Regions from separate parts of the Bradyrhizobium sp. USDA 4503 genome, predicted to be linked through region 2. Evidence: predicted binding sites of a transcription regulator. Region 2 holds the regulator's gene; each other region holds the start of a gene.

Region 1 (7,672 bases), 2.8 Mb from region 2:
CGAACCGGGTCGAATCCATCGCGCGGCGGCCGCCCGACCAAAGCGTCTGGCGCGCTTCCTGGATCGCGGCGGTGCGCGCGGAGAAGGTCAGGTCGCAGGCGAGGCCCGTCGCATTGTCGTCGAGCACGACCCGGGTCCGCAGCATCGGCTCGAGCACTTCGAGCCTGAACGGACCGACCTGCATCTCGGTGCGCTCGAGCGGGGCGCGCCGCGAGCCGTAAAAGCAGTGCTGCCGTCCGCCGCGTTCCACGACGCTGAAGGCGCAATCGAGGATCTTGCGGTGCGGGTAGATCGCAATGCCGATCCCGAAATAATACGCGCCGTCGGCGGTGTAGCCGTTGAACCAGGTCCGGTCATAGACATTGCGGTCGCTGGTCGAGGGAACCGCGATCGGCTCCGGCGTCTGGTGGATGGGGAAATCGTCCAGTTTGTTGAGCACGCCGATCCCTTTCGCTGTCAGTCCTTCCAGTATGAAAAGCTGTCGTGGTCCAGGGCTTGCGCGCAGGCGCCGCGGGTCATTTTCAGGAACAGCGCGTCGCCGCGCTCGGAGCGCTGCACGCTGAGCGCGGAGACGACGCCCATCATGATGCCGTGCAGCGTGTAGCGCCGATAATCCCGCCAGCAACGATCCCACTCATAGTCCCGCACGCCGCGCCGGATCAGTTCCGAATGATAGAACCGAACCAGGTCGGCCTCATGAAGACGCCGTTCGATCGGGTCGATGCCGGCCGAGAGGAAATAGGCGACGTCGACGATTCCTGGGCCCACTGTCAGCGTCTGCCAGTCCAGCGTCGCCATCGGATGGGTATTGCCGCGGACGTCGAACAGCATGTTGTCGAGCCGGAAATCCGCATGCTGGAGCGTTCGCGGCGCCGATCGATCGGACTGGTAGCGCAATAGCGCGTCCGGAAGCCGGTCGATCAGATCAAGGAATTCCGGCTCGATCACGCCGCGATATCGCTCCTTGTAGTGACCGATGATGCCGGGCAGCGCCGCGCGAAGGTCTCTGCGCCGGCTTGCGGCCATCACGAAGCATTGCACCGCATCGAGGCTCGGGTCATTCCATCGCGGCGCATGCAACGCCGCGGCCTCGGTCATGGCGATCCGGCTGTCGGCGATCGAGCATCCGGCGAGCTGATCGCCCGGACGTGCGGGCGCGAGGTCCTCCAGGATCAGGGTGAAGTCGTCGGTCGCCGGATCGATTTCGGCAAGAATCGGCCGGGGGGTGTGAATGGCGACGGTGGCGGCCAGCTCGCGATAGAATGCGACCTCGCGGACGTAAAGCGTGTGCGCGGAACCGGAGCGGCGGCTGTCGGGATCTGCGGCCGGGAATTTGCCGACGACGCTCAAGGGAGCGTTCGGCTCGTCACCGTCATAGGTCAGACGAAATCGATAGCTGTCGCCGACGAGGCCATTGCCGACCGGCTTGCAGGCGAGATCGACGACCCTGACCTGGTCGATCACACCGGCTTCGCGCAGCGCCCGCGTCATCCACTCCGGATCGATCCGCGACGGATCGGCCGTGAGCAAACTCATCGGTTTCCTCCCATCCCCGTGGGCGTCACCACCGCTCCGGCTGCGTCCTGCGCGGCCGGATTGAGGACGGGGTGATCGTTGCGCAAATCATACAGGCGCTGGCGGCTTTGGCAAAAGCCACCCGCCGGCCTGTGGGGATATCATGCCCGGGATGTTGCCCGGGCATGAGGAAGCGGACGTGAGGAGCCTTACCAGCCCTCGAGCACGATCTTGCCGCGTGACTTGCCGCTTTCCAGCAGAGCGTGGGCGCGCTTGAGGTTGGCGGCGTTGATGGTACCGAAGGTCTGGTCGAGCGTGGTGCGCAGCACGCCCTTGTCGATCAGGTCGGCGACATCGTTGAGCAGATGATGCTGCGCGATCATGTCGGGTGTCTGGAACGAGGAGCGCGTGAACATCGATTCCCAGTGCACCGAGACCGCCTTGCCCTTGAACGCGGCGACGTTGAATTCCGGCGGATCGTCGATCAGGCCGAACTTGCCCTGCGGCGCGATGAAGTCGGCGATCGACTTGTAGTGCTGGTCGGTGAAGGTGAGGCTGGCGACGAGGCCGACCGGCGGCAGCCTCAAGCTCTCGATCTGCTCCTTCATCGGCTGCGAGTGGTCGATCACCGCATGGGCGCCGAGATCGCGGCACCACTTTTGCGACTCCGGCCGCGTTGCTGTCGCAACCACGGTCAGTCCGGTGAGGCGGCGCGCAAGCTGGATCAGGATCGAGCCGACACCGCCGGCGCCGCCGGTGATCAGAAGCGTGCGCGGATCGAGGCTCTTGCCCGGCACCGCGCCGAGCCGGTCGAACAGCAGCTCCCACGCGGTGATCGAGGTCAGGGGCAGGGCGGCGGCCTGCGCGAATGATAGCGACGCCGGCTTGTTGCCGACGATGCGTTCATCGACCAGATGAAATTCCGAATTGGTGCCCTGGCGCAGGATCGAGCCCGCGTAAAACACCTCGTCGCCGGGCTTGAAGAGCGAGACGTCGGGCCCGACCGCGTCGACCACGCCGGCCGCGTCGAAGCCGAGGATCTTGTATCCGCCGTCGGTCGGCGCCGCGCGCTTGCGCACCTTGTAGTCGACCGGATTGGCCGAGATGGCCTTCACCGCGACGCGGATGTCGCGCCCCTTCGGCTCAGGCTTGGCGATCTCGAAATCGACGAGCGAATCCGCCGCCTCGATCGGCAGCGATTTTTGGTATCCGACGGCCTTCATGCCTGGTCTCCGTGGTGGGCGATTGCCTGCCGATTAACTGTCGCGCTGGCGTCCATTTGGCAAGTACTGTAAAAACAGGGAACTAGTCCCTGTTTGTATACTATTGGGAAAATACTGCATGAAACGGAAGAATTTCGCGCGCCGGCCGGGCTGCGCGGTCGAGGCGGCGCTCGACCTGATCGATGGCAAATGGAAGGGCGTGATCCTGTATCATTTGCAGGCCGGCACCCAGCGCTTCGGCGAGTTGGGCGGCGGATGCCCGGCATCACCCAGCGCATGCTGACCAAGCAGCTGCGCGCGCTCGAGGACGACGGCCTCGTGATCCGCAAGGTCTATGCCGAGGTGCCGCCACGGGTCGAGTACACGCTTTCCGAACTCGGCGAGAGCCTGCGCCCGGTGATCGATATTCTGAAAGCCTGGGGCGAGGGCCATCAGGAGCGGCTGTCCTGCGCGCCGGCGCCGGAGGTCATTGTGAAGAAGTCGAAGCGCGCGGCCTGAAAGCATGTTCGCGCGACGCGCTCCGCTTCACCTCGCCCTGCGTGCGGGGAGAGGCATAGGCCGCCTACGGCGGCCGTTCTCAAGAACGCCTAAGCGGTGCTTCGGCTATGACGCATCGTCAGATGCGTTCCGGGTGAGGGGGAGCCTCAGCAAGCGCAGCTGCTGCCGAATACGCGGAGAGGGCCCCTCACCCCAACCCTCTCCCCGTAAGAACGGGGAGAGGGAGCGCGGCGCCGTCCTGGTCAATATTCGACCGATCTCATTCAGCTAGAAACGCGTGAACCAAACGCTCGATGAAAACGGCCGGAGCGATGCCCCGGCCGTCTATGAGTTGGTCTCAGCTCCGATCAGATCAGAACGCAACCTGCGTGCGCAGCGCGACCGCGTCGAACTTCGAACCGACGTCCGCAGCCGAGGTCGCCGAGGCCTGCTTGGCGATATCGCCGTGCAGATAGTTCAGCATGAAGCGGACGTTGTTGTTGACGTACCAGTTCAGCGCGGCGGTGTAGACGGTCTGCCGTCCACCCGCGATGCCGACCGCCTGCGCGATCTGATCGTTGAGGTCCATCGTGCTGACGCGGCCGGCGATTTCCCAGGCGCCCCAGCCGCCGCCCGCGAGCGAGAACGGATCATGCGGCTTGATCCCGCTATAGGAGGCCGTCGCCGGGTTGTAGGCGTGGTTCTCGCCGGTCAGCACATAGCCGACCTGCGCGTAACCGCCGTCGAACTTCAGGCTCGGCGCGCCGAACGGCGGCAGTCCGGTGTTCGCGGAGCGGTCGACATTGAACCAGTAATATTCGCCCTGCGCGATGAACGGGCCATAGGTCGCCGCCGCCTCGACGCCGTAGACCTGCGCGCCGGAGACATTGGCGATCGCACCGGTCGAGATCAGCGTGGTCGGATCGATGCGCAGCTCGGGCCGGTCGCTGAGCGTGAGCGTCTGCGCCTGCGTGAGCTGGTTGCGCGGCGGCTGCACCAGCCATTCCGCATCGGCGCCAATGTGCACCGAATAATTCTTGCCGCTGATCGGATTGCCGGCGACGCGGATGACCCCGCCATACTGCTCGGACGTGCCGGCCGGCGAGGCGGAGGACGCGGAGTGGATGGCGCCCGACGTCGGTCCGGTGACATAGCCGCCGATCCAGAACTGGTCGTTCCACCAGCGGGTGCCGGCGGCCGAACGGAAGTCACCGGCGGCGATGTTCTGTGCGATGATGCCGACCGAGGCGCGCTCCATGAACAGGATGTCGTTGGAGCTGGTCGCTTCGTCGAGTGTCCACGGCACGTCCATGATGCCGCCTTCGATCGCCATCTTGCCGCCGAACGGCTTGAAGCCGGTGTAGCTCAGATACGCGTTCTCGATGCCCGAGGTGCCGCCGCCGGGCAGCGATCCCGGCGCCGCGCCGCCGAAGCCGTCGGACGAGCCGCCGAAATCGTAGATCAGCGAGTAATTCCAGTCACCGAAGAACTTGCCGACGATGCCGATGCGCGCGCGGCGGACGTTCTCGCCGCTGTCGAGCTTCTGCGGTGAGGTGCCTGCGGTGTTCGGGCGATAGTCGTAGCCGCCGACATCCCAGTGCACGCGGCTCGTGATCGCAACGCAGTTCTGTTCGTCCGCGGTGCAGATCGTCGGCCGGTTGTTCGGCATCGTCACCACGACGCCGGACGGCGCGACCGGGCCCTTCACCGGGATCGCGGCGTTGGCGGTCGCCACCCGCGCGGCCTTGGCATCCGCCGCCTTCGCATTGGCGTTTGCGCTGGCTGCGCTTGCGGTATTGGCGTTGGTCTGCTTCTGCAGTTTGTCGAGCTTCTGCTCGAGCATCTTCAGCTGCTGCTTCAGCAGCGCGATCTCCGCATCGCTGCCGCCTCCGGCCGATTGCGAATAGGCCGGCGAGGCGGCAAGCGCCCCTGCCAGGCCTATGGCGATTGCACTGACTTTTGTTGCACCCATTGTGCACCCCCGTTGTGTTTGAATTCCCCACTCACTCACTGAACGGTCCTAGGAGCGTATCGTGACTGACGCACGACAGTGCTTCCGGGCATCGCAGTTCCGCTTGTGGTCCGCAGGCAACAAGCGGAGCGGCGCAGCGAGATGACAGCCATCATAGAAGCTTGGCGGCGCGCTTCAACGCGGCCGCTGCGGGTTGTGCACCGGTACGGCGGGGGGGCCAGTTATCCGGCCGGGCGCCCTTCAATTGCCCGGCAAACACGCCTATATTCCGGCGTTTCCACGAGAGGTGAGAATGCTCCGACCTGTCCGCTTTGCTGCCGTATCCGCTCTGTGCACGTTGGCCTTCATGGGGAATCTTTCCGCAGCCGCGGCCCAGGACCGCCGCGTGCCGTCCTCGCAGGCCGAGCTGCAATTGTCCTATGCGCCGATCGTGCAGCGGGTGCAGCCGGCGGTGGTCAATGTCTACGCCGCCAAGACCGTGCAGAACCGCAATCCATTTCTGGATGACCCGATTTTTCGCCGGTTCTTCGGCGTGCCGGGACAGCAGCCCGAGCAGATGCAGCGCTCGCTCGGCTCCGGCGTGATGGTCGATGGCTCCGGCCTCGTAGTCACAAACAATCACGTGATCGAGGGCGCCGATCAGGTGAAGGTCTCGCTCGCCGACAAGCGCGAATACGAGGCCGAGATCGTGCTGAAGGACAGCCGTACCGACCTCGCGGTGCTGCGCCTGAAGGACACCAACAAGGAGAAGTTCGCGACCCTCGACTTCGCCAATTCCGACCAGCTGCAGGTCGGTGACGTCGTGCTCGCGATCGGCAATCCGTTCGGCGTCGGCCAGACCGTGACGCACGGCATCATCTCGGCCCTGGCGCGCACTCAAGTCGGGATCACGGATTATCAATTCTTCATTCAGACCGACGCCGCGATCAATCCCGGCAATTCCGGCGGCGCGCTGGTCGACATGACCGGCCGGCTCGCCGGCATCAACACTGCGATCTTCTCGCGCTCCGGCGGCTCGCAGGGCATCGGCTTTGCGATCCCCGCCAACATGGTGCGCGTCGTGGTGGCCTCCGCCAAGAGCGGCGGCAAGAATGTGAAGCGGCCATGGCTCGGCGCGCGGCTGCAGGCGGTGACGCCGGAGATTGCCGAGACGCTCGGGCTGAAGCTGCCGTCTGGCGCGCTGGTCGCTAACGTCGCGCCGAACAGCCCGGCGGCGAAGGCCGGACTGAAGCTCTCCGACCTGATCGTCGGGATCGACGGCACGCCGATCGACGATCCCAACGCGTTCGACTACCGCTTCGCGACCCGTCCGCTCGGCGGCAACGCGGAGATCGAGGTGCAGCGCGCCGGCAAGCCGGTGAAGCTCACCATACCGCTGGAGACCGCGCCCGACACCAACCGCGACGAGATCGTGCTGACCGCGCGCTCGCCGTTCCAGGGCGCGAGGGTCGCCAACATCTCGCCGGCGCTGGCCGACGAACTGCATCTCGACGCCGGTGCCGAGGGCGTGGTGGTGACTGATCTCGCCGGTGACGGCACCGCGGCCAATGTCGGCTTCCAGAAGGGCGACATCATCCTCGCGGTCAACAACGAGAAGATCGTGCGGACCAGCGACCTCGAGAAGGCATCGAAGACGGGGACGCGGGTCTGGCGCATCACGCTGGTGCGCGGCGGCCAGCAGATCAACGTGACGCTCGGCGGATGAGCCCCAAGCAACCGCGAGAGGCCGGCAACCTCTTTGCTGCGGCGGGGATGGAGCAGGACGCGCCGCACCCGCTGCCGGACCGGCTGCGTCCGCGCACGCTGGCCGATGTCGTCGGCCAGGATCACATCCTCGGCCCTGACGGCGCGCTGACGCGGATGCTGGAGACGCGCACGCTGGGCTCGCTGGTGTTCTGGGGACCGCCCGGCACCGGCAAGACCACGGTGGCGCGGCTTCTGGCCGACGCCACCGAGCTGCATTTCGAGCAGATCTCCGCGGTGTTCTCCGGCGTCGCCGATCTCAAGAAGGCGTTCGATGCCGCGCGTGCCCGCCGCGAGACCGGCAAGGGCACGCTGCTGTTCGTCGACGAGGTGCATCGTTTCAATCGCGCGCAGCAGGATTCCTTCCTGCCCGTGATGGAGGACGGCACGGTGGTGCTGGTCGGCGCCACCACGGAGAACCCGTCCTTCGAGCTCAACGCGGCGCTTCTGTCGCGCGCCCGCGTGCTGGTGTTTCACTCGCTCGATACGGCGGCGATCGAGAAACTGTTCGCCAATGCCGAGAAGATCGAGGGCAAGCCGCTGCCGCTCGATGCCGAAGCCCGCGCCGTGCTGGTGCGGATGGCCGATGGCGATGGCCGCGCCTCGCTGACATTGGCCGAAGAGGTCTGGCGCGCCGCCCGCAAGGGCGAGGTGTTCAACGCCGAGCAGTTGCAGGCCATCCTGCAACGCCGGGCGCCGATCTACGACAAATCGGCCGACGGCCATTACAATCTGATCTCGG
Region 2 (7,672 bases):
GACATCGTCATCCGCGCACTCTGTGTCGGCGCTGCGCTGTTCGGCGTTACCTGGCTGGCGCTGATCCTGATCACGCTGCTCTATAACGGCCTTGCCGGCCTCAGCGTGCAGCTGTTCACCCAGAACACGCCGCCGCCCGGCTCGACCGAAGGCGGCTTGCTCAACGCCATCGTCGGCTCGGTCATCATGACCGTGATCGGCGTCGGCATCGGCGCGCCGCTTGGCCTGTTCGCCGGCACCTACCTCGCCGAATACGGCAAGCACGACAAGCTGACCTCGGTGATCCGCTTCATCAACGACATCCTGCTCAGCGCGCCCTCGATCATCATCGGCCTGTTCATCTATGGTGCGGTGGTGGTGCCGATGCGCGGCTTCTCGGCGATCGCAGGCAGCCTTGCGCTCGCGGTGATCGTGATCCCAGTCGTGCTGCGCACCACCGAGGACATGCTGCTCTTGGTGCCCAATCCGCTGCGCGAGGCCGCCTCCGCGCTCGGCCTGCCGCGTTCGCTGGTGATCAAGCGGATCGCTTATCGTGCCGCGCGATCGGGTCTGATCACCGGTGTGCTGCTGGCGACCGCCCGCGTCGCCGGCGAGACCGCGCCGCTGCTGTTCACCGCGCTGTCGAACCAGTTCTTCAGCCTGGATCTGACCAAGACGATGGCCAACCTGCCAGTGACCATCAACAACTTCGTGCAGAGCCCCTACGCCTACTGGAAAGAGCTGGCGTGGAGCGGCGCGCTGCTCATCACATTCACCGTGCTCGCGTTGAATATCGGCGCGCGTATCCTTGGTGCCGAAAGGGCCGCAAAATGACCGAGCTTTCCGTCTCCACGACTGCCGCAGGCCACATTCCCCAGGTTCCGCTGCCGGAAGCGCCGCCGAAAGTCACGGTGCGCAACCTCAACTTCTATTACGGCGAGCACCACGCGCTGAAGAACATCAACCTGACGCTCGGCACCAACCGCGTCACGGCGTTCATCGGCCCGTCCGGCTGCGGCAAGTCGACCCTGCTGCGCATTTTCAACCGGATGTACGACCTGTATCCGGGTCAGCGCGCGGTCGGCCAGCTGATGCTGGACCAGACCAACATTCTCGACCCCAAGCTCGACCTCAACTTGCTGCGCGCGCGGGTCGGCATGGTGTTCCAGAAGCCGACGCCGTTCCCGATGACGATCTACGAGAACATCGCCTTCGGCATCCGCCTCTATGAGAAGATCTCGAAGTCCGAGATGGACGACCGGGTCGAGAAGGCGCTGCGCGGCGGCGCGCTGTGGAACGAGGTCAAGGACAAGCTGAACGCCTCCGGCCTGTCGCTCTCCGGTGGCCAGCAGCAGCGCCTGTGCATCGCGCGCACCGTGGCGGTGCGCCCCGAGGTGATCCTGTTCGACGAGCCGTGCTCGGCGCTCGACCCGATCTCGACCGCCAAGGTCGAGGAGCTGATCCAGGAACTCTCCGAGGACTACACGATCGCGATCGTCACCCACAACATGCAGCAGGCGGCGCGCGTCTCCGACAAGACCGCCTTCATGTATCTCGGCGAGCTGATCGAGTTCGACGACACCAACAAGATCTTCACCTCACCGGGCGATCGGCGCACCCAGGACTACATCACCGGCCGGTTCGGTTGACCGGCGCATGATCCGGAAAAGTGGAAACCGGTTTTCCGATCAGGTCATGCTAAAATTCAGGACACGAAGCCATGATCCCCGGGATCATGGTTGAGGGAGACAAGCGATGGCTTCTGAACATACCGCCAAGGCATTCGACAGCGACCTGCAGGAGTTGACCCGCCTGGTCGCCGAGATGGGCGGCCTGGTCGAACGAATGATTACCGAGTCGGTCGACGCGCTGATCCGTCGCGACGTCGCGCTCGGCAAGCGCGTGGTCGCCGCCGACATCGAGATCGACAATCTGCAGCGCAACATCGAAGAGCGCGCGGTGCTGACGATCGCGCGCCGCCAGCCGATGGCGATCGACCTGCGTGAGATCGTCAGCGCGATGCGCGTCGCCACCGATCTCGAGCGGATCGGCGACCTCGCCAAGAACATGGGCAAGCGCGTCGCGGCGCTGGAGAGCGATTTCCAGCCGCTGAAGTTGATCCGCGGCCTCGAGCACATGACCGACCTCGTGCTGTCGCAGGTCAAGTCGGTGCTCGACGCCTATGCCGCGCACGACCTGCCGGCGGCGATGAACGTCTGGAAGGGCGACGAGGAGGTCGATGCGATCTGCACCTCGCTGTTCCGCGAACTGCTCACCTACATGATGGAAGATCCGCGCAACATCTCGTTCTGCATCCATCTGATGTTCTGCGCCAAGAACATCGAGCGGATCGGCGATCACGCCACCAATATCGCCGAGACCGTGTTCTACATGATCGAGGGCCAGCAGATCACCGACAAGCGCCCGAAGGGCGACATGACCACTTTTGCCACCACGGTGCCGGGCAACTGAGGCATGATCGGCAAGCACGGAACCGGCAAGAGCGAAACTGGACGATCCTCGCGACAAATCGTTTCCGCGGGGACTATGCTCAAGGAAGTAAGCGTTTCGGTTTGCGTCTGGGCAACGGATCACCACAGAGAAAGAACTTAAACCGATGAGCGCACGCATTCTGGTAGTCGAAGACGAGGAAGCGCTGACGACGCTGTTGCGCTACAATCTCGATGCGGAAGGCTACGATGTCGAGACGGTGGGGCGCGGCGACGATGCGGATACAAGGCTGAAGGAGCGCGTTCCCGACCTCGTGGTGCTGGACTGGATGCTGCCGGGCCTGTCCGGCATCGAACTGTGCCGCCGCCTGCGGGCGCGGCCCGAGACCAAGCAGCTTCCGATCATCATGCTGACCGCGCGCGGCGAGGAAAGCGAGCGCGTGCGCGGGCTTGCCACCGGCGCCGACGATTACATCGTCAAGCCGTTCTCGGTGCCGGAGCTGCTGGCGCGGGTGAAGGGCCTGTTGCGCCGCGCCAGCCCGGAGCGGCTTGCGACCGTGCTGACCTACGGCGACATCGAGCTCGACCGCGAGAAGCGCCGCGTGGCGCGCTCGGGCCGTCCGATCGATCTCGGGCCGACCGAGTATCGCCTGCTCGAATTCTTCCTCGAGCATCCCGGCCGCGTGTTCAGCCGCGAGCAATTGCTCGACAGCGTCTGGGGCCGCGACATCTACATCGATGAGCGCACCGTCGACGTGCATATCGGCCGCCTGCGCAAGCTGCTCAATCCGGGCCGCGAGCAGGATCCGATCCGCACTGTGCGCGGCGCCGGCTACGCGCTCGACGACCGCTTTGCCAAGGCCGAGCCGCAGCCGTAACGGCCATGCGGCATTCATAAACCGCAACACGGCGTCGTCCCGGCGAAAGCCGGGACCCATACGCCGCGGCCAGCGCAATCGGCACGCGGCCAGACGGCTTTCTAACAACACCCATTCGTGGTTATGGGTCCCGGCCTGCGCCGGGACGACGCTGGTGATATAGCCGGGCTGGGTCACACAAAAAAATCCCCGCTTTCGCGGGGATTTGTCTTTGAGGTCTTCCGTCGTTTTCCCGAGTGCTCACTTGATCTGCGGTTTCGCCGACGGCCGGCGGCGATCGGCGGCGGGCTGGTAGGCGACGCGCGAGTGATGCGCGCAATAGGGCAGGCCGCCGAGCGCTTTGCCGCCGCAGAAGAAGAATTCCGGGCTCGAGGGATCGCCGACCGGCCAGTGACAGGTGGCCTCGTTGAGCTCGAGCAGCGACAGCCGCTGGCTCATCGGCACCACATTGTCGTAGGAGATCGGATCGGGCTCCATCTCGGCCTCGAAGGCGTGCGCCAGCGCGGTGTTGCCGCGCGAGACCGGGCGCGCCACCCGCATCATGTGCTGGGCGGGGCGGGCCTTGCGCTGCCGCGGCGCGGCCGTGGAGGGTGCCTTGGCGCGGCCGGAGAGGCCGAGCCGATGCACTTTGCCGATCACGGCGTTTCGCGTCACATTGCCAAGTTCCGCCGCGATCTGGCTGGCCGACAGGCCGGACTCCCAGAGCTTCTTCAGCTGCTCGACGCGATCGTCGGACCAGGTCAATACAGTCATCGCATTCTTCCCTTCGCGTAGCGCCGGCCAATCATTGGAGCGGCGCTGCGAGCCAATCTGGACAAATATCCCTGCGGCCAGAATCCCTTAGCCCTCGCCGGGCACGGTGTTGCGCCCGAACGTTTACGCGAGACACAAAGGCTACTTAGAGGGTCCAGTACCGCCGCACGAGATGTCGTACCCGACAGGCCAAACGCTACAATATGGCGTGACTCTGGCGCAAGAGTCCGCGGTCGTGCGTCCACATGTTCCCACACAGTTAAGCATCGCGATGAGGCTTTTCCACCGCACCGGAATGCTCCGGATTGCGCTCGTTTCGCATTGCAGGAAGGCCACTTCGTGGCGATTGACACTTACCGACCGCAGCATAGAATGCCCGCCACGTGCCGCCCGCAAAGGCGGCCGTTTTGTTTTCCGAAGCTGGCCGTTGCTGCGCTGGCGTCAAGGCGCGCGGCAATTGTCGGCTTAAAAACCGCCAGTGATCGTCATGACCAACGCTGCCACGTCGCATCTGCTCCCCGTCTTCGCCAGGGTCGATCTCGGTTTCGAGCGCGGTGAGGGCGCCTGGCTGATCGCAACCAACGGCGACCGCTATCTCGATTTCACCTCGGGCGTCGCGGTCAACGCGCTCGGGCACGCGCATCCGCATCTCGTCAAGGCGCTGCAGGAACAGGCGACCAAGCTCTGGCACATGTCGAACCTGTTCAAGAGCCCGGACGGCGAGGTGCTTGCCGCGCGGCTGTGCGAGCAGAGCTTTGCCGACTTCGTGTTCTTCTGCAATTCCGGCGCGGAAGCGATGGAGGGCGTGATCAAGCTGGTCCGCCACTATCACTTCTCCAAGGGCCATGGCGAGCGCTACCGCATCATCACCTTCGAGGGCGCCTTCCACGGCCGCACGCTGGGCACGCTGGCGGCGACCGGCTCGGCGAAATATCTCGAGGGCTTCGGCCCGCCGATGGACGGCTTCGACCAGGTGCCGCATGGCGACATCGACGCGGTGAAGAAGGCGATCGGTCCGCACACCGCCGGCATCCTGATCGAGCCGGTGCAGGGCGAGGGCGGCGTGCGCTCGGCGCCACAGGCGTTCTTCAAGGCACTGCGCGCGCTGTGCGACGAGCACGGCCTGCTGCTCGCCTTCGACGAGGTGCAGACCGGCATGGGCCGAACCGGCGAGCTGTTCGCCTACAAGCGCACCGGCGTCACGCCGGACGTGATGTCGCTGGCCAAGGCGCTCGGGGGCGGTTTCCCGATCGGCGCGGTGCTGGCGACCGCGCAGGCCGCGGCCGGCATGGCGCCCGGCTCGCACGGCTCGACCTTCGGCGGCAATCCGCTCGCGGTCGCCGCCGCCAATGCCGTGCTCGACGTCATGCTGAAACCCGGCTTCTTCGAGTATGTGCAGAAGATGTCGCTGCTGCTCAAGCAGAAGCTCGCCTCCGTCGTCGACCGCTATCCCGGCGTGCTGTCGGAGGTACGCGGCGAGGGGCTGTTGATCGGCGTCAAGGCCGTGGTGCCGTCGGGCGACCTGATCGCAGCGCTGCGCAGCGAGAAGCTGCTCACCGTCGGCGCAGGCGACAATGTGGTGCGGTTCCTGGCGCCGCTGATCGTGACCGAGTCCGAGATCGACCAGTCGATCACCGCGCTCGAGCGCGCCTGCGCGACATTGTCGGTGGCGCAGCCGAAGAAGGCGGCTGGATAATGAGCAAGCCGGTCCGTCACTTCCTCGATATCAACGAGCTGCCGCTCGGCGAACTGCGCAACATGCTGTCCGCCGGAGCCGCCATGAAGGCGAAGCTGAAGGCGCATGAGAAGGGCAGGAAGCCGCTCGAAGGCAAGACGCTGGCGATGATCTTCGAGCGCCCGTCGACCCGCACAAGGGTGTCGTTCGACGTGGGCATGCGCCAGCTCGGCGGTGAATCCATCATGCTGACCGGCGCCGAGATGCAGCTCGGCCGCGGCGAGACCATCGCCGACACCGCGCGCGTGCTGTCGCGCTATGTCGATGCGATCATGATCCGCATCCTCAACCATGACGCGCTGCTCGAGCTCGCGGCTCACGCCACCGTTCCCGTCATCAACGGCCTGACCCGGCGTTCGCATCCCTGCCAGGTGATGGCCGACCTCATGACCTATGAGGAAAACCGCGGCTCGATCGAGGGCAAGACCGTGGCCTGGACCGGCGACGACAACAACGTGCTGGCCTCCTGGGCGCATGCCGCCGAGCGGTTCAAGTTCCAGCTCAATGTTGCGACCCCGCCGGAGCTGTCGCCGAAGAAGCCGATGCGCGACTGGATCAAGGCGACCGGCGCGCCGATCATGCTCGGCACCGATCCGGAAGCCGCCGTGCGCGGCGCCGACTGCGTCGTCACCGACACCTGGGTGTCGATGGGCGACAAGGAGGGCGAGCACCGCCACAACGTGCTGCGGCCCTATCAGGTCAATGCCAAGCTGATGTCGCTCGCCAAGCCGGACGCACTGTTCATGCACTGCCTGCCCGCGCATCGCGGCGAGGAGGTCACCGACGAGGTGATCGACGGGCCGCAATCCGTGGTGTTCGACGAGGCGGAAAACCGCCTGCATGCGCAGAAGGGCATTCTGGCCTGGTGTTTCGACGCGGTCGCGTAGTCGGAGATCAGTAAGCGTTGTCGTCCCGGGCAAGCGAAGCGCGACCCCGGACCCATAACCATCGCTGTCAATTGTTGCGAAGGCTGGGGCACCAGCTTGATGCAAGCAACTCACATCGGTGGTTATGGGTCCCTGCTTTCGCATGTTTTCGCAGGGACGACGGAAACATCCGCGTTAGTGAACCCCTTTATTTCATGGTCCGAGACCCCAGATAGAGCGCCATGGTTTCACAATCCCCCGACATCAAAAACACGCCCGAGGCGCCGGTTCGCGCGCCCTCAGCGGTTCCGGTCGACGATGCCGTGCTGGCATTCGAGGTCGGCGCGCTGGACCTGCGCGGCCGGCTGACCCGGCTCGGCCCCGCGCTCGACGAGATCCTGCACAAGCACGATTATCCGCCCGCGGTCGGCAAGCTGCTCGGCGAGGCGATCGTGCTGACCACGCTGCTCGGCTCGTCGGTCAAGTTCGAGGGCCGCTTCATCCTGCAGACCCGGACCGAAGGTCCGGTCTCGCTCCTGATCGTCGATTTCCAGGCGCCCGACCGGCTGCGCGCCTATGCGCGCTACGACGCATCGCGCCTGAAGAACGGCCAGAGCTCGGGCGAGCTGCTCGGCAAGGGCCACCTTGCGATGACGATCGATCAGGGCTCCAACACCAGCCGCTACCAGGGACTGGTCGCGCTCGACGGCGGCGGCCTGGAAGAGGCGGCCCACGAATATTTCCTGCGCTCGGAGCAGATTCCGACCCGGGTGCGGCTTGCGGTCGGCGAGGAGATGCGCGGCGGCGAGGGCGGCAAGCTGCACTGGCGTGCCGGCGGCATCCTGCTGCAATTCCTGCCCAAGGCGCCCGAGCGCGCCAAGCAGGCCGATCTGCATCCCGGCGATGCGCCGGAAGGCACGGCCACGCATAGCGTGCCGGACGATGACGCCTGGGTCGAGGGCCAGTCGCTGATCTCGACCGTCGAGGACGTCGAGCTGATCGATCCCGACC
Region 3 (7,672 bases), 680 kb from region 2:
ATGTGGCTTGCCACCATGCGGAGCGCAGTTGCGAGCACTGCGGCGTCATCGGTGAAGCCGAGGATCGGCAGCATGTCGGGCACGAAATCGAACGGCAGGATGAAATAGGCGATTGCCCCGAGCAGCGCCGCCTGGACATGGCGCGGCGTCTGCCGGTCAAAGGCGCAGTAATAGGCGGCCAGCAGGTCCTCCGCGAAGGGCAGGCTCGCCACCACCTTCTTGAACTTGATCCAGAAACGGCGGCGCACGCTTTCGGGGTCCTGCGCCAGCCGATCGGCAGGCCCAAATCCCACGCCGGGTTCGCTCGATGTCATCGCAAGGTTCCTCGACGCCGCGCCAGTTCGGCGGCGGACGATGCGAATCTGGGGACATCGGCGGACCCGCGCAAGGTTCCACGCGCCGGAGTCAATTGACCCCAAGCTGCCTTGCGATCGCGTTCATGGCCTTGGCGAGGTCGATATCGCGCTTGGTCACCCCGCCGACATCGTGGGTCGACAGCACCACCTCGACGGTCTTGTAGACGTTTTTCCACTCGGGGTGATGGTCGCTCTTCTCGGCGACCAGGGCGGCGCGGGCCATGAACCCGAAGGCCTCGTTGAAGTCCTTGAACACGAAAGTCTTGGCGATCGCCTCGCGACCGGACATCTCCGACCAGCCGGCCAGTTCCCAAAGGGCGGCCTTCTTTGCTTCCGCTGACAGCCGTTCGACCATGGTAACCCTCCCGTTTGACGCCGACTTTAGCCTAACAACCGGCCTCCGGGATGGGATCCACGCCCAAATTAAGGCCGAAATCGCGTCCTATCGCCGCTGGTAACCATGACGGAGTTGTAACATCTGTCCGTTCAGTAATTTGCTACACATAGAGGATGTATGCGCGTTGGTAGTTTTGCGAGATTGAGCCCCGACGATTGTTTGCGAGATCGATGACAGACGGCTCCGCCAGCATGTCGCCCAAGCCGCTGCGTTCGGCAAAGCGGCGGCTGATGTTCGTTTTGATCGCGGGCGCGCTGGCCATCATCGGCACGTTGCTGGCCGGCTATTATTTCGCCGTGCGTCCGGTGACGCTGCGGATCGCGGTCGGTCCTGCCAACAGCGATGACGTCAAGGTCGTGCAGGCGCTGGCGCAGGCCTTCAACAACCAGCAGAACACCCAGGTCAAGCTGAGGCCGGTGCAGACCGAGGGCGCCACTGCCAGCGCCCAGACGCTGGCCGACGGCAAGGCCGATCTCGCCATCATCCGCGGCGATCTCGAGGTGCCGAAGAATGCCCAGGCGGTCGCGACCCTGCGCAAGAATGTCGTGGTGATGTGGGTTCCGCCCGCCAAGGGCAAGGTTCGGAAATCCGCGCGGATCACCAAGATCGCGCAGCTTGCCGGCCGCAAGATCGGCGTCGTCGGCCGCACCCCGGCCAATGTCAATCTGCTGAAGCTGATCCTGACGCAATACGGCGTCGACCCGATGAAGGTCGAGATCGTTCAATTCCCGGCCAATGAGGCGGCGGAAGCGATCAAGAACCTCAAGGCCGACGCCTATCTCGCCGTCGGCCCGGCCAACAGCAAGATCACGATCGATGCGATCACGGCGTCGGTCCGCGACGGCGGCGAGCCCAGCTTCCTTGCGATCGACGCCTCCGAGGCGATCGCGCAGAACCATCCGGCCTATGAGGCCGCGGAAATCCCCGCCGGCTCGCTCGGCTCCGCCGACCGGCCCGACGACGAGGTAAAGACGATCAGCTTCTCGCACCACATCGTTGCGCGGAAGGGCCTGTCGGACTCGACGGTCGCGGCATTCACGCGGCAATTGTTCGCGATCCGGCAGTCGCTCAAGACCGATTTCCCGCTCGCCGCCAAGATCGAGACGCCGGACACCGACAAGGACGCCACCATTCCGGTGCATCCGGGCGCCGCCGCGTTTGTCGACGGCGAGGAAAAAACCTTCCTCGACCGCTACAGCGACTACATCTGGTGGAGTCTGATGGCGTTCTCGGCGATGGGCTCGGCCGGTGCGTGGTTCGCCGGCTATCTCAAGCAGGACGAGCGCAACACCAACACCTCGCAGCGCGAACGCCTGCTGGAGATGCTGAAAGCCGCGCGGCACAGCGATTCGATCGAGGAACTCGACCAGATGCAGGCGGAGGCCGACGACATCCTGCGCCACACGCTGGACTGCTTCGAGCACGGCGCGATCGAGGAAGGCACGCTGACCGCGTTCAACATCGCGCTCGAGCAGCTTCATAACGCCGTCGCCGACCGCAAGGCGCTGTTGTTCAGCATGCCGCAGAATTTGCAACGGGCTGCGACGCAGTTCAGGGCGGCGGGCACGGCGTAGGGGCGCCGCCAATCTTTATCCGCAAATCCCCCTTGCCTCCCCCCGCACTCGGGGAGAGGGAGCCTGACAGATGCGCTTCCCTTACGTCCCGCACTCCCGCCGCTGTAATCTCTCCGTCATGGAATTTTTCTAGGTCTTGGCGCGCCTGCGGCGCATTGTCGCTGTGACCTGAGGAGGCTCCCTATGACGATCCGGTTCTCGCGAAATCTCACCCGCCGACGCTTTCTCTCCACGGCGGCTGCGGCCGGCGCCGGCGTGATTGCGATGCCCTATCTGTCGCGCGCCGCCGACCGTCCCGTGATCACCCATGGCGTGCAGTCCGGCGATGTCGGCGTCGACGGCGGCGTGGTGTGGGCGCGTGCGGACCGGCCGGCGCAGATGATGGTCGAGGTCGCGACCACTGAATCGTTCAAGGACGCCCATACACTGCCGCCGATCACGGCGCTGCCCGAGAGCGACTTCACCGCCAAGATGCTGCTGGAGAACCTGCCCTCCGGCCAGGACATCTTCTACCGCGTCCGCTTCCGCGACCTCGCCCATATCGACATCGTCGGCGAGCCGGTGGTCGGACGCTTCCGCACCGCGCCGAGCGACCGCCGCGACGTCTCCTTCGTGTGGGGCGGCGATGTCGCCGGCCAGGGCTGGGGCATCAATCCCGACGACGGCGGCATGATCACCTTCGCCGCGATGAAGAAGCACGCTCCGGATTTCCTTCTGCACTCCGGCGACACGATCTACGCCGACGGCGTGATCCCGTCCGAGGTGAAGCTTCCCGACGGCAAGATCTGGAAGAACGTCACTATACCCGAGAAGGCGAAGGTGGCCGAGACGCTCGACGAATACCGGGCCGCCCACAAGTATAACTTCCTCGACAACAACGTCCGCGCCTTCAATGCCGAGGTGCCGATCTTCGTGCAGTGGGACGATCACGAGGTGACCAACAATTGGTCGCTGTCGAAACAGCTGCCGGCGGCCTACAAGGAGCGCGACATCACGGTGCTCGCGGCGCGCGCGGCAAAGGCCTTCCACGAGATGTATCCGATGCGCGAGAGCATCGTCGAGCCGGGCCGCGTCTATCGCACGCTGAGCTACGGTCCGCATCTCGACGTCTTCATGCTCGATGAGCGCAGCTATCGCGGCCCCAACGGCCCGAACCTGCAGGAGCAGTACGGCCCCGACGCCTATTTCATCGGCCCGGACCAGATGGCCTGGCTGAAGCGCGCGCTGCTCAACTCGCGCGCCACCTGGAAGGTGATCGCCTCCGACATGCCGCTCTCGCTGATCGTCTATGACGATGCCGCCAACAAGAAGGGCTCGGAAGCCTTTGCGCAGGGCGATGGCCCGGCGCGCGGCCGCGAGCTCGAGATCGCCGATATCCTGCGTTTCATCAAGACCGCGGGAATCGTCAACACGGTGTGGCTGACCGCCGACGTGCATTACGCCGCCGCGCACTACTACAACCCGAACAAGGCCCAGTTCCAGGAGTTCGATCCGTTCTGGGAATTCGTCTCCGGCCCGCTGCATGCCGGCACGTTCGGTCCGAACGAGCTCGACAACACCTTCGGCCCCGAGGTGAAGTTCATCAAGGCGCCGGGCGAAGGCAACCAGAACCTGCCGCCGTCGGCCGGCATGCAGTTCTTCGGCCACGTCAAGATCGACGGCAAGAGCGGGCAGATGACGGTAAGCCTGCGCGACCGCGTCGACGCCGAGCTGTGGGCGATCACGCTCGACCCGAAGCCGGTCTAGTGTGCTGAATGCGAAGTTCGTGCGATTTCGCGGCAGCCACTTTCACGAACTTCGCATTCATAAAGCACACTAGAATCATAAGCTTGCTAGTGTCCTTATCGAATCCGAAGTTCGCTCCGAAGGTGCGGCAAATGATGCGAACTTCGGATTCGGGACACTAGTTCGGTCACAGCCACGACGGAACCGGACTCTTGGTCTTGACGGCCTTGCCGCCAAGGCGAGGCAACGCGATTGCCGGGGATGGACCTCCCCGGCATCTTCCGGTACCGATGTCAGAGTCGTTATGCTGGGGGCCCGGAGGGGCGGAGCATGAGGCGCTGCGAATTCTTTCGCGTGCTCAGTGGTAGCGTTGCGAGGTTTCGGCCTCGCCGCTTGTTGGTCGTCGCGATCGCAGTGTTCGCGCTGCTGCCGATCGAAGTCAGCGATGCCGGCTGGCTGCCCGATCTCTTCAGGAGCTCACCCAAGCATGCCAAGTCGCCGAAGCGCGCGAAGGCGACAAGGGCTGCCAAATTGGCAAGGCACCGCGCTCCGCCCAGGCACCGCGCCATGCGGCTGGCCGCCCTTGGGCCAGTCACCCTGCCGCTTTCGGCTCTCAAGCCGGCCGCTGCCAAATGCGATCCCGCGACGTTCCGGATCGTGCTGGATGTCGGACATACCGCGCAATCGGAAGGCGCGATCAGCGCGCGGAATGTCGCCGAGTTCACCTTCAACCTGCGCCTTGCGCGGCTGATCGAGGAGAGGTTGAAGGCCGAAGGCTTTACCGAAACCAGGCTGCTACTGACCGAAGGCAAAGCGAGACCGAGCCTCTTCAAGCGGGTCGCCGCCGCCAACAATCTGCACGCGGATCTGCTGATGTCGATCCACCATGACTCCGTGCCCAACAAGATGCTCGAGGACTGGGAGTTCGAGGGCAAGAAAAGCCACTTCAGCGACCGCTTCAGCGGCTACTCCGTGTTCGTCTCCCGGGACAATCCGGACTTCAAGACCAGCCTCCGGTTCGCCGAACTGGTCGCCGGGGAAATGAAGGCCCAGGGCCTGCATTATGCCGAGCAATACAGCCAGGCCATCATGGGTCGTTACCAGCACCCGTTGCTGAACAAGGATACCGGCGTCTACAGCAATGATGAACTCATCGTGCTGAGAAAGACCGCGATGCCCGCGATCCTGCTGGAGGCGGGCTCGATCATCAACCGGGACGAGGAACGCGAGATGGACTCGCCCGAGCGCCAAAACCTCATCAGCAGCAGCGTTGCTTCCGCCGTGAAGGAATTCTGCGAGCCGCGATGGGCGCTGCTCGGTCCACCCTGACGGCCGAGCGATCGACTCCTCCTCAGCCCGGCTTGCCCGACTTGATCTCCTTGAACTTGGCAAGCGCCTGCTCGAACTTGGCGTTGAACAGCCACATCGCATCGAGGATTTCGCGAAAGGTCGCGGATGTTCTTGCCCGGTCGGCCCGGCCGAACGCGAAGACGCTGTTGTTGCGCAGATATCGCATGATCCTGGGATCGGAAATTCTGTAGCCGACGAGGTTGCCCGATTTGAGCGCTGCCCTGGTCGGCGTGGGAATGATCTGGATCAGCTCAAAGACCTTCATCTGATCGATCGGGTCCGGCAGCGCTTTCTGGATCGCCGCGACCTGCGGGAAAAGTTCGGCGTGTGCGTTCATGAGGCCGTCCCGCACGGCGGTCCAGTGATTGAACCTGTGGTCGAGGTTGCCGACCCGCGCCTCTTCCCGGTCGTCGCGACGGCTCAGCGCAGGATCGAGCGTCGCGATCGACCCCTTGATGGCGGCCCATTTCCTTCGGCCGTCGCGATCCTCGGACGGGCCGGTCTGCAGGCTTCCTTTATAGGTGTTCGATCGTGCATTGCCCGCATTCTGCTTGCCGTTCGTCTCGGCAAAGAAGAGGCCGAGGCTGATACGGCCCGCGACGGCGGCGTCGGCGGCATCCAGACCCTTGGCGCGCGCGATCACCGTCGCCAGATCGACCACGTCCTTGAATGGCGTATCGGATGTTTGCGCACCGGCGGGCGGCGCCTCCATGACGTCGAAGAGCTTCCTGTACTCATCGAGCAGCGGCTCATTGTCGGCGTCGAAATAGGCCGGGGGGATTCCGAATCTGTTGGGTCTTCCAATCCTGGACGGAAGCGCATCGGTGAGGTCCTTGTAGGCGCTCATCATCTCGACACGGGCCAGATAGATCGCCTGGCCCGGCAAGTCGGGCAGCGGCTGCTTCGAATCGACCTGCGCGCGGCGCTGGCGCAGGATCGACTCGAAGCCCTTCAGGGCATTGTCATAGGTCCCAAGCGCGGCCGATTGCTCGCTGGAAAGTGCGGCCGGCGTAGCGAGAGCTGGCGACACGAAGCGACCGACGACGGCCGAGCCGAACGGCGGCGCTGGCAGCAGCCCGAGAGCGAGCGCGGCTGCGGGCGCGGCAAATATCCTGACCACCATGACGCTTTCCCGAAGCCCTTGCGTCACCGAATCCGACAGGCTGGATGGTAGACGACGAACGCGCCGACGGCGAGGCCGAAGCCGGCAATGCGTCAACGTCCGTTTCGCAGCGCCGCCTCCAGCGCCTCGCTCGAGCACGGCTTGGTCAGCCGCGGTTTGTCGGCGAGCGATGCCGGCAGCCGGATGTCCGCACCATAGCCCGTGACGAACGCGAACGGCACCTTCAGCGCATCCAGCCGCTCGGCGATGGCGAACGTCTTCTCGCCCCTGACGAGGCCGACGTCGAGCAGCGCGAAATCCGGCGCGCGTTCGGCGATCAGCTCGAGCGCCCGGGCGACGTTCGTGGCGGTGCGCACCGTCCGGGCGCCGAAGCCGAGGATGGTGTCCTCGAAATAGAGCGAGATGATCGGATCGTCCTCAACCACGAGGACGTCACCGGGCGTGCCGGCATTGGGGGTGAAGTCCATGGCGTGCCAGTTTCCGTTTTTAAAGCATGGATGAAAGACCGGATCAGTCCGGCCGGATTGGCCCGCGACCCGGCGCCTGAAAGCACGCCGGGCTGTTCCCGAGGTAAAACCCATCACATCGCGGGCTGCCGCGTCTGTTCACTAGTGAACATAAATCCGGGAACTTTCCGATTATGGTCCGCGTTGGGTTCTCAGGATTTCCAATGATCACGAAACGGACCGAGTTGGCCGGGACGAGTGACCGGCCGTTCAACAATCTTTTGCGCCGGCTGAACGCCGCCGATTACGAACTGATCGCGCCGCACCTTGCCTTGGTCGAGGCCGCGGCCGGCGATCTGCTCTACAATCCCGGCGACGACGTCCAGACCGTGCATTTTCCATGCGGGCCGAGCCTTGCGTCCTACATGGTGCCCAATGAGGACGGCCGCGATGTCGAGACCATCCTGGTCGGTCGCGAGGGCGCGGTCGGCGGCATCGTCAGCCAGGGCTTCCTGCCGGCCTATACCCGCATCACCGTCAAGTTCGGCGGCCCGTTCGCGCGGCTGCCGGTCAGCAAGCTCGACGCCGCCAAGCTGACGTCGATCTCCGTGCGCAACATCTTCGCGCGCTATGCCGATTGTATGCTGGCGCAGATCTTTCAGTCGACCGCCTGCAATGCGATCCACTCGATCGAGCAGCGC

Evidence for each region. Region 2 encodes PhoB, which activates phosphate uptake and scavenging genes when phosphate is short. Its sites were predicted from a motif close to TGTCATNNANCTGTCAT; they were not measured.
Region 1: ACVMIH_RS10700 (OprO/OprP family phosphate-selective porin) is a predicted target of PhoB. The motif match lies at 5,249-5,265, and genes of this name have one in related genera.
Region 3: ACVMIH_RS26945 (alkaline phosphatase D family protein) is a predicted target of PhoB. The motif match lies at 2,431-2,447, and genes of this name have one in related genera.

Annotation. Positions count from the first base shown of each region.
Region 1 is NZ_JBSRXS010000001.1:2,171,759-2,179,430, reverse strand. It holds gene ACVMIH_RS10720 (hypothetical protein) at 1-439, opposite strand, end outside; gene ACVMIH_RS10715 (phosphotransferase) at 457-1,536, opposite strand; gene ACVMIH_RS10710 (zinc-binding alcohol dehydrogenase family protein) at 1,725-2,738, opposite strand; partial or broken gene ACVMIH_RS10705 (winged helix-turn-helix transcriptional regulator) at 2,938-3,236, shown strand; gene ACVMIH_RS10700 (OprO/OprP family phosphate-selective porin) at 3,589-5,187, opposite strand; gene ACVMIH_RS10695 (DegQ family serine endoprotease) at 5,534-6,892, shown strand; gene ACVMIH_RS10690 (replication-associated recombination protein A) at 6,889-7,672, shown strand, end outside.
Region 2 is NZ_JBSRXS010000001.1:4,964,198-4,971,869, reverse strand. It holds gene pstA (phosphate ABC transporter permease PstA) at 1-813, shown strand, start outside; gene pstB (phosphate ABC transporter ATP-binding protein PstB) at 810-1,628, shown strand; gene phoU (phosphate signaling complex protein PhoU) at 1,735-2,451, shown strand; gene phoB (phosphate regulon transcriptional regulator PhoB) at 2,597-3,307, shown strand; gene ACVMIH_RS23940 (GcrA family cell cycle regulator) at 3,548-4,060, opposite strand; gene ACVMIH_RS23935 (acetylornithine transaminase) at 4,548-5,756, shown strand; gene argF (ornithine carbamoyltransferase) at 5,756-6,682, shown strand; gene ACVMIH_RS23925 (Hsp33 family molecular chaperone) at 6,904-7,672, shown strand, end outside.
Region 3 is NZ_JBSRXS010000001.1:5,645,603-5,653,274, forward strand. It holds gene ACVMIH_RS26930 (YkvA family protein) at 1-314, opposite strand, end outside; gene ACVMIH_RS26935 (4a-hydroxytetrahydrobiopterin dehydratase) at 406-711, opposite strand; gene ACVMIH_RS26940 (TAXI family TRAP transporter solute-binding subunit) at 924-2,327, shown strand; gene ACVMIH_RS26945 (alkaline phosphatase D family protein) at 2,511-4,073, shown strand; gene ACVMIH_RS26950 (N-acetylmuramoyl-L-alanine amidase family protein) at 4,314-5,381, shown strand; gene ACVMIH_RS26955 (hypothetical protein) at 5,404-6,525, opposite strand; gene ACVMIH_RS26960 (response regulator) at 6,618-6,992, opposite strand; gene ACVMIH_RS26965 (Crp/Fnr family transcriptional regulator) at 7,196-7,672, shown strand, end outside.